DNA from 2 places in the Pandoraea sp. NPDC090278 genome. Region 1 is predicted to be linked to the other one. Evidence: predicted binding sites of a transcription regulator. Region 1 holds the regulator's gene; the other holds the start of a gene.
What was found. The regulator sigma-54, encoded in region 1, starts transcription at its own class of promoters, with help from an activator protein. The targets are predictions, from matches to a motif close to TGGCANGNAANCTGCTTT.
Positions count from the first base shown of each region.

Region 2: urtA (urea ABC transporter substrate-binding protein) is a predicted target of sigma-54. The motif match lies at 1,890-1,907, and genes of this name have one in related genera.

Region 1 is NZ_JBIVYJ010000004.1:71,413-75,865, forward strand. It holds gene ptsN (PTS IIA-like nitrogen regulatory protein PtsN) at 51-506, opposite strand; gene hpf (ribosome hibernation-promoting factor, HPF/YfiA family) at 743-1,099, opposite strand; gene ACIQWO_RS15490 (RNA polymerase factor sigma-54) at 1,241-2,731, opposite strand; gene lptB (LPS export ABC transporter ATP-binding protein) at 2,825-3,595, opposite strand; gene lptA (lipopolysaccharide transport periplasmic protein LptA) at 3,621-4,319, opposite strand; gene lptC (LPS export ABC transporter periplasmic protein LptC) at 4,316-4,453, opposite strand, start outside.
Region 2 is NZ_JBIVYJ010000002.1:686,432-690,884, reverse strand. It holds gene ACIQWO_RS11445 (MFS transporter) at 1-1,196, opposite strand, end outside; gene ACIQWO_RS11440 (DUF1059 domain-containing protein) at 1,497-1,709, shown strand; gene urtA (urea ABC transporter substrate-binding protein) at 2,020-3,216, shown strand; gene urtB (urea ABC transporter permease subunit UrtB) at 3,280-4,453, shown strand, end outside.

The sequences.
Region 1 (4,453 bases):
CGTGTGTGTTCGCGGCGATTCGTACCGGTGCGCAGACGACTCGGGACGACTCAGGGCTTCCAGTTCGTCAGCGCGGTATGGACATCCTTGGCGCTGGGCGCGTTGATCAGGATACTGCGCATCTCCGGGTCCGAGAGCAACTGGGCAATTTCGGACAGGATTTCGAGGTGCTGCTGCGTCGCCTGCTCGGGCACCAGCAACACGAACAGGAGGGAGACGGGCTGACCGTCGGGCGCTTCGAACGGAATGGCCTCTTCCAGGCGGATGAACGCGGCGGCCGGGACCTTCAGGCCCTTGATGCGTCCATGCGGAATCGCCACGCCTTCGCCAAGCCCCGTCGAGCCGAGACGCTCGCGGGCGAACAGATTGTCGGTCACCACAGCGCGCGAAAGCCCGGCGTTGTTCTCGAAGAGGAGGCCGACCTGTTCGAACAGGCGCTTCTTGCTGGTAACGGACAGTCCAAGCAGGATGTTGGACTCGAGTATGAGTTTGGCTAAACGGTTCATCTTGTAATGCGGGCGAACGCTTAGTCGCCCTCCAACCCCCGATTGACCTCGCATTATAGACCACTCGCCGCCGCGCTCGCGGCAAGTCACGGAAGTGGGACGAACCATACAAAAGGGGCCGTTCAACGGCCCCGCGGTGGGTGATGCCAGACTTACAACAGACGGATATGCGCTCGGGTGGTTCCTTGCGGGTTTTCGTCGGTATCAGCCAGTGCGATTACCACGCCTGAACGATGCTATTGCAGCGGTTCCGCCTCAGGAGGAAGTTCGTGGTGCTTGATGGCCTCGCGACCGTGATCCTGAACCTTATCCTTGTACTGCACTACCTTGCGGTCGAGCATGTCGATCAGCTTGTCGATGGCGGTGTACATATTCTCGTCACACTTCTCGACGAAAATTTCTTTGCCCTTGAGAAACACCGTGACGCTCGCGATCTGGCGTCCGCTCTTCTCCTTGGTTTTGTCGACAGAGAGGATCACCTCGGCGCCAATTAGCTGGTCGAAATGCCTCAACACTCGATCGAGCTTGTTGACGACAAATTCGCGCAGCGAAGGCGTGAGTTCGAGATGGTGTCCACTGATCTTCAGATTCATAGCTGCTCTCCTTGCTGAAATGCCGAAGTGCAGGCCGCGTCAACGTTGACGCTGGCTAGCGAGGGTGCGAGCCATTGACGTGACGCAATGTCGCACTGCGGCGTTATGCCCCAGCGGCCAACATGGCGCACCAGGACTGTCCTACAAAGATTTGCGCAAGTTCACTGCGGGGATTCGCATGGCCTCGCGGTACTTCGCGACAGTGCGCCGCGCCACCACAAAACCTTGCTCTGCCAGCAGTTCCGCGATACGGCTATCGGAAAGGGGGCTCTGCGGGTCTTCTGCTCCTATGAGTTGCTTGATGAGTGCGCGGATAGCGGTCGATGACGCAGCGCCTCCGGCTTCCGTTGCCACGTGTGATCCGAAGAAGTACTTAAGCTCAAAGGTTCCAAATGGAGTGAGCATGTACTTACTCGTTGTCACCCGTGAAATCGTGGATTCATGTAAACCCAGCGTATCAGCAATCTCGCGTAAAACCAAGGGCCGCATGCCGATTTCGCCATGCGTGAAGAAGTTCTTTTGACGCTCGACAATCGCCTGCGCGACCCGCAGGATCGTGTCGAAGCGTTGCTGAATGTTCTTGATCAGCCAGCGCGCTTCCTGCAACTGCTGTTGGAGGTTGCCGGTTCCCGGATCGTTCCGGTTATTTCGGAGAATGCGCGCATACATCTCGTTGATGCGCAGACGCGGCATCACTTCCGGATTCAGCTCCGCCGTCCAGCCGCTCCCCTGCTTGCGTACCAGCACGTCCGGCACGACGTAGTCGGCCTGAGGCGCACCGTACGCTGCACCCGGGAAGGGGTCCAGCGAGCGAATCAGCTGATGCGCGGCGCGCAGGCCGTCTTCGCCGACACCCAGCAGGCGACGCAGACGCGTGTAATCGCGCGCGGCCAGCAGTTCCAGGTGATCGGTGACGATGCGCAGCGAGAGGGTACGTACGCCGCTTGCGGGCAGTCGCTGGAGCTGCAGACGCAGGCATTCGGCCGGGCTCCGGGCACCCACGCCCGCCGGGTCGAAGCTTTGCAGCAGCGCCAGCGCCGCGTTGATCTCTTCCGTTTCGAGCGCCAGCTCTTCGGGCATTTCAGCCTGAATCTCGTCGAGCAGGCTGCCGAGGTAGCCGTCCTCGTCCAGCGATTCGATCAGGAACTCCACCAGCGCGCGGTCGCGCGGCGCAGCCTTGGTCAGGCGCAACTGGGCCAGCAGATGTTCGCGGAGATTGGGATGGTCGACGTGCAACTGAGGACGCGCATTGTCGTCGTCGTCCGATGCGCTGCCGGAGCGGGCGAAGTCGTTCAGGCTCCAGTCGCTGCCGTTATCCGACGCGTTGTCGTCGAAGCGGGCCTCGCCGTCGAGTTCACGCGCTTCGTCGTGACCGTTGGCGGCTTCGGGGCCGTTGTCGTTCGAACTGCTCGACGACGAACTCCGCTCGTTGCGCAGCGACCCGTCCGTGCCTACACGTACCGAACCGGCGAGCCAATCGTCCTCGCGTTCGAGCATCGGGTTCTGGGTGAGGGCGTGCTCGACTTCCTGCTGAAGTTCGAGCGTCGACAGTTGCAACAACCGGATCGATTGCTGCAACTGGGGCGTGAGGGTCAGGTGCTGAGAGGTGCGGAGTTGAAGAGTCGGTTTCATAGCGGTCTCGCCTTCATTGTAGAGGCTTTGTCACGCCAACGGAACCGTCCCTGACTCCTATCGGAGGCAGGGTTTACATGCGAAAAATCTGCTTTACATCCGGAAATTTTCGCCCAGATAGACGCGGCGGACGCTTTCGTCGGCAACGATCTGGTCAGGCGTGCCGGCGGCGAGCACCGAGCCTTCGCTGATGATGTATGCGTGATCGCAGATACCCAGCGTCTCGCGCACGTTGTGGTCGGTAATCAGGACACCGATGCCTCGGTCCTTGAGAAAGCGCACGATTCGCTGAATTTCCAGCACAGCGATCGGGTCGACGCCCGCGAATGGTTCGTCGAGCAAAATAAAACGCGGCTGTGTGGCCAGAGCGCGCGCGATTTCCACGCGACGACGCTCGCCGCCCGAGAGCGACATCGCCGGATTCTCGCGCAGATGGCCGACCTGAAGCTCGTCGAGCAGGGCTTCAATGCGGCGTTCGATTTCGTCGCGCTTGAGGGGCTTGCCCTGCGCATCGACCTGCAATTCGAGCACGGCGCGAATGTTGTCTTCGACCGTGAGCTTGCGGAACACCGAGGCTTCCTGCGGCAGATACGAGACACCCATGCGGGCGCGTTCGTGGATCGGCAGTTCGCTGATGAGGTTGCCGTCGAGCTGGATTTCACCATCGTCGGCAGGCACCAGTCCCACGATCATGTAGAACGACGTTGTCTTGCCCGCGCCGTTCGGGCCGAGCAGACCCACGACCTCGCCGCTCTTCACGTCGAGCGACACGTCCTTGACGACGGTACGCGCGCCGTACTGCTTCTTGAGCGAGCGCACGACGAGCGCGCTGGGCTTGCCCACCGGGCCGGCGCCCGGGTTGATGGTCGAGGCGTTGCTATTGGCAGAATTACTCACGCGGATTCCCGATGTTCTTGGAAGGCGACAGCGGCGGCAGGTCGCCCTTGGGCGCGGCGACCGGCTTGCTGGCAGCGCCCGGCGCCGGCGCCTGTGCGCCCGTGGCGTTGCGCGGTGCGAGCGTGGCGCGCACGCGGCCGTTCGGATTGTTGGGGTTGACCTGATCGGCGCCGCTGTTGGCGGTGTAGACCTCATTGTAGGTGTCGTACGTGATCACGCTGCCGTGAATCTCGTCGAGCACCTTGGTGCCACCGGCCAGACGCTTGAGCGTGGCCTGCGTGGTGAGCGTGGCGACTTCGGTCTTGCCGTTGTAATAGATGGTTTGGCCCCAGCCGTCGATGTACTCGTCCATGCCGTCGCGCTTCTGACGCATGTAGGCGAGCGGGCCGCCCGGCTTGTAGTAAGCCGTGGCGTACTGATAGCCCTCCGGATCCTGAGTCACTTCGACGCGATCGGCCTTCAGGAGAATCGTCCCCTTGGTCATCGTCACGTTGCCGGTGAAGATGTTGACCTGCTTGAGGTCGTCATAGCTCATGTGATCCGACTCGATATTGAGCGGCTTGTCGCGGTCGGCGCGTTCCGCGTGAGCCAGCGGTGCGGCCAGTGCGCCAAGGACGGCGAAGGCGGCGGCCAGCGCGCGAAGCGCACGCAGCGATACAGAGGCGGGTCGCAGTGAAAGGCGATCGGTCATGGGGTTTTGGGGCCCTGTGGAGTCTGAGATGGCGCGCGTGGAGCGGTGGGCGCTGCGGACTGGCCGGACGGCGGCGGGCGCTTGGCGCCCAGTTCCGCCGGCTGGATCGTGCCGTGAACATTGCCGAGCAATTG
Region 2 (4,453 bases), on a different contig from region 1:
AACGGGAACGTCGCCTGATTGATCGTGGCCCAGCCGAAACGCGCCAGCAATTGCCCGGCGAACAGACTCGCCAGCGCAGTGCCCGCAAAGGTGATGAATTCGTTCGCGGCCTGCGCACGCGCGCGCTCGGCCGGACGGTACGACATCGTGAGCAACGTCGTGCCGCCCACAAACATGAAGTTCCAGCCGACACCGAGAAACGCCAGCGCCGCATAGAAGTACGCCAGACTCGTCGACATCAGCGCGAGGACACCGCACAGCGCCGACATACCGATGCCGAGCAGCAGCACCGGCACTACACCCCAACGCTTCACCAGATGACCGGAGAAGAACGACGGCGCGTACATGCCGACCAGATGCCACTCGATGATGTGTGCACCGTCGTCGATACTGTGGCCGCAGGCGACTGCAGCAATCGGCGTCGCCGTCATCACGAACATCATCACCATGAAGCCGATAAGATTGTTCGCAAGCGCCGCGACGTAAATCGGCTGCCGCATGATCTCGCCCAACGGACGTGCCGGAAGCTCCGCCGCACCGCCCGCCGCCCCACTCGCTGCGTGCACCGGCAAGTCGCGCAGAAAGCCGACGAGTAGCAGCAACGAGATGCCCGACAGGATCGTCACGACGAGATACGAACCGGCGAACGTCACCGGCGCGAGCCAGTCCTTGCTGCCTGCCGCAAGCGCCGGTCCGATCACGGCAGCCAGCACGCCGCCCGTCAGCACGACCGAGATGGCGCGCGGCTTGTCTTCGACAGGCACGACGTCCGCCGCTGCGAGCCGGTAGTAACGCGCAAACGCCTGGAACACCCCCACGCACGCCGTCCCCGCGCAGAACATCGCGAAGTGCTTCTCGTAAATCGCCATCACCGACACCAGACCGCCTACGGTGCCGAACAACGCCCCCAGCGCGAAGCCGAGCCGCTGGCCAAAGCGCTGAATCAGCATCGACGCGAAGATCGTCGTAATCGCCGACGCGACGGTAATGAGCGAGAACGGCAGCGTCGCATAGCCCTTGTCGGACGCCAGCATGTAGCCGACAAGGCCCGTCAGCGTGAGGTCGACGGACAACGCCGCCGTGTAGAGCGCCTGACAGGCGGCGAGTACAGCGGCATAGCGTCGGCCCAGTCGGCGACGCTGGTGTTCGGCAGGCTCGGAAGGTGGCGCGGTGCGCCCGGCAACGGTATCGGTCATGGTGTGATGTCGAGTGAGTGAGATGTCTTCAGTCGCCGTCATCTTGCCGTCAGCCTATTTGGCACGAATGCCAATCATGCATCAAAAAATGCCAGAGCGGCATGTCGGACGCCCTCCGGCGGGGCATTCCCGCACGTCGATCTACCCTGCGCACCTGACGCATGACCACCCCGGAAACCCGGTCTCGTTACCGTCGCCTCATTCCCTGCGGCCTATACTTTTTGAACCACTTCGCGTGGCGTTCATCGCTCGCTGTGGTTCATGCATGCGTCATCAGTCTGTTTGTGCGAGGAGAGCATCATGGCTCGCAAATTCATCGATTGCCGGGAATTCCCCAGCGAAATGAACTGTTCGGTAGCGCTTTGCGCAGACTCCGATAAGGAATTGCTGGAGGCGGCCGTGCAGCACGCGGTCACCGTCCACAAACACGCCGATTCGGCGGAACTGCGTTCGCTTCTGACATCCCTTTTTCATGACGGCACACCGCCCGTAGAATCGCCGCGCAAAGCCTAGGGTCTGTTCACATGTATTCCGGGTGCGCGAACGGATTGGTTCGCGCGCCAAGTCGGTGCGCACCAATACGGCGCGCCGTCGCACCACCGTGTCTCGCGCTTACGGCAGACCGCCTGACAATCTCTCCCCCACCCCCGTCGGCACGCCATCGGCACGTGATGGCCCCTAGTGGCAGGACGCTGGCACGACCCTTGCGTTAATTCCCCGATACCGGATCGACCGGTCTAACCAGGAAAGGGGAAGACGTACCATGAAACGACGCACGCTACTCCAGATGGCGGCCCTCTCGGGCGCCGCATCGCTCACCGGCATGGCGCCCAACTTGTTCGCACAGAGCAAGCAGCCCATCAAGATCGGTGTCCTGCATTCGCTCTCGGGCACGATGGCCATCTCGGAGACGTCGCTCAAGGACGTCGCCCTCATGACCATTGCCGACATCAACGCCAAAGGCGGCGTGATGGGTCGACCGCTCGAAGCCGTGGTCGTCGACCCCGCCTCGAACTGGCCGCTCTTCGCCGAGAAAGCCCGCCAGTTGCTCACCAAGGACAAAGTCGCCGCCGTCTTCGGCTGCTGGACGTCGGTGTCGCGCAAGTCGGTACTGCCTGTCTTCGAAGAACTCAACGGCCTGCTCTACTACCCGGTGCAGTACGAAGGCGAAGAGATGTCGAAGAACGTCTTCTATACGGGCGCTGCGCCGAATCAGCAGGCGATCCCCGCCGTCGAATACGTGATGAGCAAGGAAGGCGGCGGCGCCAAGCGCTTCTTCCTGCTCGGCACCGACTACGTCTATCCTCGAACGACCAACAAGATCCTGCGTGCCTTCCTGCACTCGAAAGGTGTCGACGACAAGGACATTCAGGAGGTCTACACGCCGTTCGGTCACAGCGACTACCAGACCATCGTCGCCAATATCAAACAGTTCGCACAGGGCGGCAAGACCACCGTGATCTCCACGATCAACGGCGATTCGAACGTGCCGTTCTACAAAGAACTCGGCAATCAGGGCATCAAGGCGACGGACGTGCCGGTCGTCGCGTTCTCCGTTGGCGAAGAGGAACTGCGCGGCATCGACACCAAACCGCTCGTGGGGCATCTGGCCGCGTGGAACTACTTCATGTCGGTCAAGAACCCGACCAACGAGGCGTTCAAGAAGGAATGGTTCGCCTATGTGAAGGCCAAGGGCCTGCCCGGCGGCGACAAGCGCGTGACGAACGATCCGATGGAAGCCACGTTCGTGGGCATGCATATGTGGAAGCAGGCCGTCGAGAAGGCGGGCAGCGTGGACGTCGACAAGGTCCGCACCGCCATGATCGGCCAATCGTTCAAGTCGCCGGACGGCTTCGACATGGTCATGGACGGCAATCACCACCTGCACAAGCCGGTGATGATCGGCGAAATTCGCCCGGACGGTCAGTTCAACGTGGTGTGGAAGACGAAGGCGCCGGTGCGCGCCCAACCGTGGAGCCCGTTCATCGCGGGTAACGAAGGCAAGCCCGACAAGGTCTGATCTTCCTTCCATTCCTTGCGCCGGAGCCGCACCCCGCGCTTCCGGCGCATGCAGAGGTTTCGCATGATAACGATAAGACGCTGGACCGCTGCCGCCCTTGTCCTGCTTTCGCTGGGCGCTGCGCTGACAATCTCCCACCCCGCACGTGCCGCCGTCACCGACGCCGACCTCACCGCCCTCGCGGGCGACGACTTCGACGCCAAGGCACAAGCCATCGATCACCTCGCTGCCGACGGTTCGCCGCAGGCGGCTGCGCTCCTCAAGGCACTCGCCGACGACTCGGCCGTGACCGTGGGCGAGCGCCTCGCGATTCAAAAGGACGACAAATACGTCGATCCCATTACGGGTGCGCCGGTCAAAGCCGACGACGCCGGGTCGCTCACGCTGAACAACGTGCTGCGCGCAAAGGTGGCCACGGCCGCCGCCGCCGGTGCGCTGCTCTCGACCGACCGCGACGCGCGTGCGCAAGCCATCGATACGATGTTGCAGAACCCGTCGCCCGCGTTCAAGACACTGATCGAACAAGCGCGTCAGAAGGAAACCGATCCCGCGTTGCGCAAACGTCTCGATCAACTCTGGGCGCAGTCGGCGCTGCACGACACCGATCCGAAGAAGCGCCGTGAAGCCATCGATCTGATTGCGGCAGCAGGCGATCCGCAGATGCGCGATCTCCTGCTGCCCATCGTCGCGAAGCAGGCCGACGGCACCTACGCCGAGCCGGATGCCACCGTGCGTAGCGCCGCCGACATCGCGCTCACGCAACTGGCCGCCGCACAGCGCCGCAGCGAGTTCTTCGGTACGGTGTTCGCCGGTCTGTCGCTCGGCAGCGTGCTGCTGCTCGCTGCACTCGGGCTGGCGATTACATACGGCCTGATCGGCGTCATCAACATGGCGCACGGCGAGTTTCTGATGGTCGGCGCGTATGCCACCTATGTCGTGCAGACGTTGTTCCAGCGCTTCCTGCCGGGGGCGTTCGACTTCTATCTCGTCGCCGCCGTGCCCGCTGCGTTCGTCGTCGCGGCCGCGCTCGGTTTCGTGCTGGAACGCACCGTCATCAAGCATTTGTACGGACGCCCGCTGGAGACGCTGCTCACCACGTTCGGTATCAGCCTGTTGCTGATTCAGGCGGTGCGCACGCTGTTCGGCGCGCAGAACGTCGAGGTCATCAATCCCTCGTGGATGAGCGGCGGCGTCGCCGTGCTGCCAAATCTGATGCTGCCGTACAACCGCATCGTGA